2 regions of the Sodalis sp. RH21 genome follow, and region 2 is predicted to be linked to the other one. Evidence: predicted binding sites of a transcription regulator. Region 2 holds the regulator's gene; the other holds the start of a gene.
What was found. The regulator PhoB, encoded in region 2, activates phosphate uptake and scavenging genes when phosphate is short. The targets are predictions, from matches to a motif close to CTGTCATAAAACTGNCNNAT.
Positions count from the first base shown of each region.

Region 1 (3,414 bases), 1.1 Mb from region 2:
CCTGATTGGTCCCAACGGCGCCGGTAAAACCACGGTATTTAACTGCCTGACCGGTTTTTACCGCCCCACCAGCGGCACCGTTATGCTGCGCGATCGGCATCTGGAAGGCCTGCCGGGACAGAAGATCGCCCGGATGGGGGTGGTGCGCACCTTCCAGCACGTGCGCTTGTTTCGCGAGATGACGGTGATCGAAAATTTACTGGTGGCGCAGCATCAGCATCTTAAAAGCGGCGTATTCGCCGGTTTGCTGAAAACCAGGGCCTTCCGCCAGGCCGAAGCCGATGCGCAGGATTACGCCGGCACGTGGCTTGAGCGCGTGGGTTTGCTGGAGCTGGCCAATCGCCAGGCGGGTAATTTGGCGTATGGGCAGCAGCGGCGCCTGGAGATAGCCCGCTGCATGGTGACGCGTCCGTCGTTGTTAATGCTCGATGAGCCGGCCGCCGGCCTTAATCCCAATGAAACCGCCGAATTGAATCATTTGATTGCGGAGTTGCGCGCGCAGCATAAGGTGTCGGTATTACTGATTGAACATGATATGAAGCTGGTGATGGGTATTTCCGATCGTATTTATGTAGTGAATCAGGGCATGCCCCTGGCTAACGGCACGCCTGCCGAAATCCGTAGTAACCCGGATGTGATTCGGGCCTATTTGGGAGAGGCCTGATGAGTAAGGGTACGGTTATGTTGTCATTAAACCAGGTGTCGGCCCATTACGGCAAAATCCAGGCGTTGCGCCAGGTGAGCCTGCATATCGAGCAGGGTGAAATCGTGACGCTTATCGGCGCCAACGGCGCGGGCAAAACGACGTTGCTCGGTACGCTGTGCGGCGATCCGCGCGCGTCCGAAGGGACGATTGTGTTTGACGGTAACGAGATTACCGATTGGCCGACGGCGCGGATTATGCGGGCGACCATTGCCATTGTGCCCGAAGGACGCCGGGTGTTTTCGCGCATGACGGTGGAGGAGAATCTGGCGATGGGCGGTTTTTTCGCCGAGCGCCAGCAGTATCAGCAGCGGCTCAAGCGGGTATTTGAGCTGTTCCCGCGGTTATATGAGCGCCGCGTGCAGCGTGCGGGCACCATGTCCGGCGGAGAGCAGCAGATGCTGGCCATCGGGCGGGCGCTGATGAGCCAGCCGCGGTTGTTGTTGCTGGACGAGCCTTCCCTGGGGCTGGCGCCGATTATTATCCAGCAGATTTTCGATACCATCGAGCAGTTGCGCCGGGAGGGGATGACTATTTTCCTGGTGGAGCAGAATGCCAATCAGGCGCTCAAGCTGGCCGATCGGGGCTATGTGCTGGAGAACGGGCGTATCGTGCTGGAGGATACCGGTGAGGCGTTGCTGGCCAATGAGGCGGTGCGCAGCGCGTATTTGGGGGGGTAGGGAGCGGGCGCTCCCTTCAACCGGCTTGCCGCGGGTGCGGTGATTGCGGGCCTAGCATGCCGAGGGGCGCTCTGGCGGCCAGGAAAACCATGGCCGCTTCGGCCCCTACGGCAAGCTCTCCCTTCAACCGGCCTGCCGCGGGTTCTGGTATTGTCACCGGGCTGTCATAAGCTTGTTATTTTTCTGTCATTTCAACATGTCATGTTACAGGCCGATGAACTTTTTTGGCATTCAGGAGCCCGGCATGTTGAAGCACTCTATTCGTATCGCCACGTTAAGCGTGGCGTTGACATTGGCTATAAGCACCAGTGCCCAGGCGGTTACCGATATTCCCTTTTGGCATTCCATGGAAGGGGAGTTGGGCACCGAGGTGGAATCACTGGCGACGCGGTTTAATCAATCGCAGCCGGATTATCGTATCGTACCGGTGTATAAGGGCAATTACGAGCAGGGCCTGACCGCGGGTATCGCCGCTTACCGTACCGGCAACGCCCCGGCGATCCTACAGGTGTATGAAGTGGGCACCGCCACCATGATGGCCAGCAAGGCGTTTAAGCCGGTGTATCAGGTGTTTGAGCAGGCCGGTATCAAAAACGACGAGTCGGCGTTTGTACCGACGGTGTCGGGTTATTATAGCGACAGCAAAACCGGCCATCTGCTCTCCCAGCCTTTTAACAGCTCCACGCCGGTGCTGTATTACAATAAAGACGCCTTCAAAAAAGCCGGTCTGAATCCGGATCAACCCCCCCAGACCTGGCAGGAACTGGCCGAGGCGGCCGCGAAGCTGCGCGCCAGCGGCATGCAGTGCGGATATGCCAGCGGTTGGCAGGGCTGGATTCAGATTGAGAATTTCAGCGCCTGGCACGGTTTGCCGGTGGCCACCAAAGACAATGGTTTTGCCGGTAATGACGCCGAGCTGGTGTTTAATAAACCGCTGCAGGTTAAACATATCCAATTGCTGGAGGATATGAACAAGAAGGGCGATTTCAGCTATTTCGGCCGTAAAGATGAGTCTACCGAGAAGTTTTATAACGGCTCATGCGGCATCACCACCGCGTCGTCCGGTTCGCTGGCCTCCATCCGCCAGTACGCCAAATTTAATTTCGGCGTGGGCATGATGCCTTATGACGCCGATGTCAAAAACGCGCCGCAGAACGCCATTATCGGCGGCGCCAGTTTGTGGGTGATGAACGGCAAGGACGAGGCGACCTATAAAGGAGTGGCGCAGTTCCTGCAGTTCCTGGCCAAACCTGAGTATGCCGCCGAGTGGCATCAGAAAACCGGTTATCTGCCCATTACCACCGCCGCCTATGAGCTCACCCGTTCCCAGGGTTTTTACGATAAAAACCCCGGTTCCGATATCGCTACCCGCCAGATGCTGAATAAACCGCCGTTGCCGTTCACCAAGGGGATGCGCCTGGGCAATATGCAGCAAATCCGCATCGTGGTCGACGAAGAGCTGGAACGCGTATGGACGGGCAAAGCGACGCCGCAGGAAGCGCTGGATAACGCGGTCAAACGCGGCAATCAGCTATTACGCCGGTTTGAGCAATCGCTACGTTAAGATCCGGCTCCCCGGCCCCCCGCCGCCGCTATGCCGGTGGCCGGGGCCGCCTTTAGGGTGACTTGTTTATGGCTACTGCTCCCCATCGCGGCTTCACTCACCGCTGGCTGCCCTATTTGTTGGTGCTGCCGCAGTTGGTGATTACCGCGATTTTTTTTATTTGGCCGGCCGCGACCGCGCTGTGGTATTCGGTGCAGCGGGTCGACCCGTTTGGTATTTCCAATACGTTTGTCGGTTTGGAAAATTTTGTCACGCTGACCCAGGACGACTATTACCTGGATTCGTTGTATACCACGCTGATCTTCAGCGGCCTGGTGACCGGTATCGGCTTGCTGGTTTCGCTGTTCCTGGCCGCGCTGGTGGATCATGTGCTGCGTGGTAAACGGGTTTATCAGACCTTGCTGTTGCTGCCCTATGCGGTGGCCCCTGCGGTGGCGGCGGTGCTGTGGATGTTTCTATTCAGTCCC
Region 1 covers NZ_CP178732.1:5,498,580-5,501,993, reverse strand. Annotated here, with positions in the region: gene livG (high-affinity branched-chain amino acid ABC transporter ATP-binding protein LivG) at 1-664, shown strand, start outside; gene livF (high-affinity branched-chain amino acid ABC transporter ATP-binding protein LivF) at 682-1,383, shown strand; gene ugpB (sn-glycerol-3-phosphate ABC transporter substrate-binding protein UgpB) at 1,628-2,947, shown strand; gene ugpA (sn-glycerol-3-phosphate ABC transporter permease UgpA) at 3,016-3,414, shown strand, end outside.
Region 1: the regulator PhoB is predicted to act here: its motif matches at 1,545-1,564, upstream of ugpB (sn-glycerol-3-phosphate ABC transporter substrate-binding protein UgpB).

Region 2 (3,414 bases):
AGATTAACCTGCTTGGGCTGGCCGGTTTCATCGAAACTCAGGGCAATGGGGGAACCGCAATAACGGATATGCTCTTGATTACCGATACGCTGCGGCCGGTGAATATGGCCCAGGGCGATATAATCCGCCGGGGGGAACAGCTGGGCGGGAAACGCATCCAGGCTGCCGATATAAATATCGCGCACCGAATCCGTGGTGCTGGCGCCGACCGTGGTCAGATGCCCGGTGGCGATAATGGGCAACTCGCCGGGCTGGCCGGCGCGCAGATCCAACGCCTGGGCGTACAGCGCCGCGTAGTGCGCGGTAATGGCATCCATCAGCGCCCGCTGTTTGTCGTCCCCCGATTGCCCGGAGCGGCTCACCAGCATATCGCGCGGCCGTAAAAACGGGATGGCGCACAGAATGGCCCCCGGCTTTCCGCTACGCTCCTTGAGAATAAACACCGGCGGTTCGGCGATATCATCGCGGCCGACGCCGGCGATCACCCGGGTATGCATGCAGGCCAGCAGCGATCGGGACTCATTGAGGGTGGCCACCGCATCATGATTGCCGGCCAGCACGATCAGTTCGCAGCCGGTGGGCTGGAGCGCCACCACGAAACGGTTGAACAGTTCGCGGGCATAACTGGGCGGGGTGCCGGTATCAAAAATATCGCCGGCCACGATAATGGCATCGACCTGATGTTCATCCGCCCGAGCCACCAGCCAGTCGAGAAACGCCTGATGTTCACTGGCCCGGCTCTTGGTAAAAAACGACTGGCCCAAATGCCAGTCAGAGGTATGGATAATCCGCATGAGGCTCCAGCGTGGGTGCGAAAGTGAGGGCGAGAGTATAAACCTTCCCCCAGGACGATGCCGTCGTAAAGATAATATTCGGGAAGTTATACCGAAAAAAAGCGCGCCCCACTATGCTTGTAGCAGGAAGCGCTGATTTTAATAAATCTGTCATAAAAGTGACGCATAATGCCCGGGCACGATAACCGCAGAGATTAATGGCAGGAAAATAATGGCAAGACGCATATTAGTCGTGGAAGATGAAGCGCCGATTCGGGAAATGGTCTGCTTTGTACTTGAACAAAATGGTTTTCAGCCGATCGAGGCCGAGGATTACGGTGCTGCGGTCACCCTTATGGCGGAGCCTTATCCGGATCTGGTATTACTGGACTGGATGTTGCCAGGCGGCTCGGGGATTCAATTTATCAAACATATGAAACGCGAAGTCCTGACCCGCGATATTCCGGTCATGATGCTGACCGCGCGGGGTGAAGAGGAAGATCGGGTCCGGGGCCTGGAGGTCGGGGCGGACGATTATATCACCAAACCTTTCTCCCCCAAGGAACTGCTGGCCAGGATCAAGGCGGTGATGCGCCGTATTTCCCCCATGGCGGTGGAAGATAAAATCGAAGTGCAGGGCTTAAGCCTGGACCCGTCCTCGCACCGGGTGACGTCCAATGAGCTGGCGCTGGATATGGGGCCTACCGAATTTAAATTGCTGCACTTTTTCATGACCCATCCGGAACGGGTATACAGCCGCGAGCAATTGCTCAACCACGTATGGGGCACTAATGTATATGTGGAAGACCGGACGGTGGATGTGCATATCCGCCGCCTGCGTAAAGCGCTGGAAACCGGCGGGCACGATCGGATGGTGCAAACGGTGCGCGGCACCGGCTATCGCTTTTCGGCCCGCTATTAACGCGCCAACCAAGGAGAACGCCCGGTGCTAGAACGTTTATCCTGGCGAAAACTGTTGCTCGAAGTGGTGCTGTTTTGCCTGCCGGCCCTGCTGCTGTCGCTGTTCGTCGGCCATGCGGGCTGGCTATTGGCGGCGGCGCTGCTGGCCGCGCTATTACGCAACTATTATTATCAACTGCGCCTGTCGCAGTGGCTATGGGTGGATCTGCGCCGCACGCCGCCGGTGGGGCGGGGCAGTTGGGAACCGCTGTTTTATGGCCTGCACCAGATGCAGCAGCGCCATCGCCGCCGCCGGCGCGAGCTGGCGACCTTATTCAAGCGTTTTCGCAGCGGTGCCGAAACCTTGCCGGATGCCTTGGTGATGCTGACCGCCGACGGACATATTTTCTGGTGCAACGGCCTGGCGCAGCAATTGCTGGGGTTCCGCTGGCCGGAAGATAACGGCCAGCATATTCTCAATTTGCTGCGCTATCCCGAATTCAATGAATATATCCAGGCCCAGTCATTCAAGCGGCCGCTGACCCTGTTGCTGAATAATCAGCGCTATGTGGAATTCCGCGTCATGCCCTATACCGACGATCAGCTGCTGATGGTGATCCGCGACGTGACGCAAATGCGCCAATTGGAAGGGGCCAGGCGTAACTTTTTTGCCAATGCCAGCCATGAGCTGCGTACGCCGTTAACGGTGCTGCAAGGATATCTGGAAATGATGACCGACCAGACGATGGATAAAGCCATCCGCGCCAAGGCCATTCACACCATGCAGGATCAGACCCAGCGCATGGAGCGCCTGGTAAAACAATTATTAGTGCTATCCCGTATCGAGGCCGCCCCCCAGGGCGAGGTGAATGAACGGATTGATATTCCCGCCATCCTCAAGCGCTTGCAGCAAAGCGCGGCGGGGCTAAGCCAGGAGCGGCACGATATCGTGTTTCGCATTAATGAACAGTTGCAGGTCCGGGGCAATGAAGAGCAGTTGCGCAGCGCCATGTCGAACCTGATTTATAATGCGGTGATCCACACCCCTCCCGGCACCCGGATTGAAGTTTGCTGGCAGCGCACCGCCGCCGGGGCGCAATTCCAGGTGAGCGATAACGGACCGGGGATCGCTCCCGAACATTTGCCGCGCCTGACCGAACGTTTTTACCGCGTCGATAAAGCCCGTTCGCGCCAGACCGGCGGCAGCGGGCTGGGACTGGCCATCGTTAAACATGCGCTCAGCAACCATGACGCGCGGCTGGATGTGATCAGCGAACCGGGGGCCGGCACCCGGTTTGTGTTCACGCTGCCCAACCGGATGATCGTGTCCGCTTCCCAGGCGGAAAATTCCCTGCCCGCTTTGCCGCCGGTGAAGCGATGATGCTCGGGGGGACCGTCAAGATCGGGTGCTGCCTGCTCTGCCTGCTGCTGGCCCTGCCGGTCGTGGCGCGGCCGCCGTCGGTGCTCGCGGGCAACCTGACCAGCAGCGGTTCCGATACCCTGGCGAATATGATGACCCTATGGGCCGCGGATTTCACCGGGGACCATCCGGAGGTCCGTGTTCAGATCCAGGCGGCCGGGTCGGCCACGGCGGCCACGGCGCTGGCTTCGGGCACCGCGCAGATCGGGCCGATGAGCCGCGTGATGACCGCGCCGGAAATCGCCGCGTTCCGGCGCCATTACGGCTATGAGCCCCTGGCGGTGCCGGTGGCCCTGGACGCGCTGGTGATCGTGGTCAATC
Region 2 covers NZ_CP178732.1:4,393,861-4,397,274, reverse strand. Annotated here, with positions in the region: gene sbcD (exonuclease subunit SbcD) at 1-794, opposite strand, end outside; gene phoB (phosphate response regulator transcription factor PhoB) at 1,006-1,695, shown strand; gene phoR (phosphate regulon sensor histidine kinase PhoR) at 1,720-3,054, shown strand; gene ACL2XP_RS20280 (PstS family phosphate ABC transporter substrate-binding protein) at 3,051-3,414, shown strand, end outside.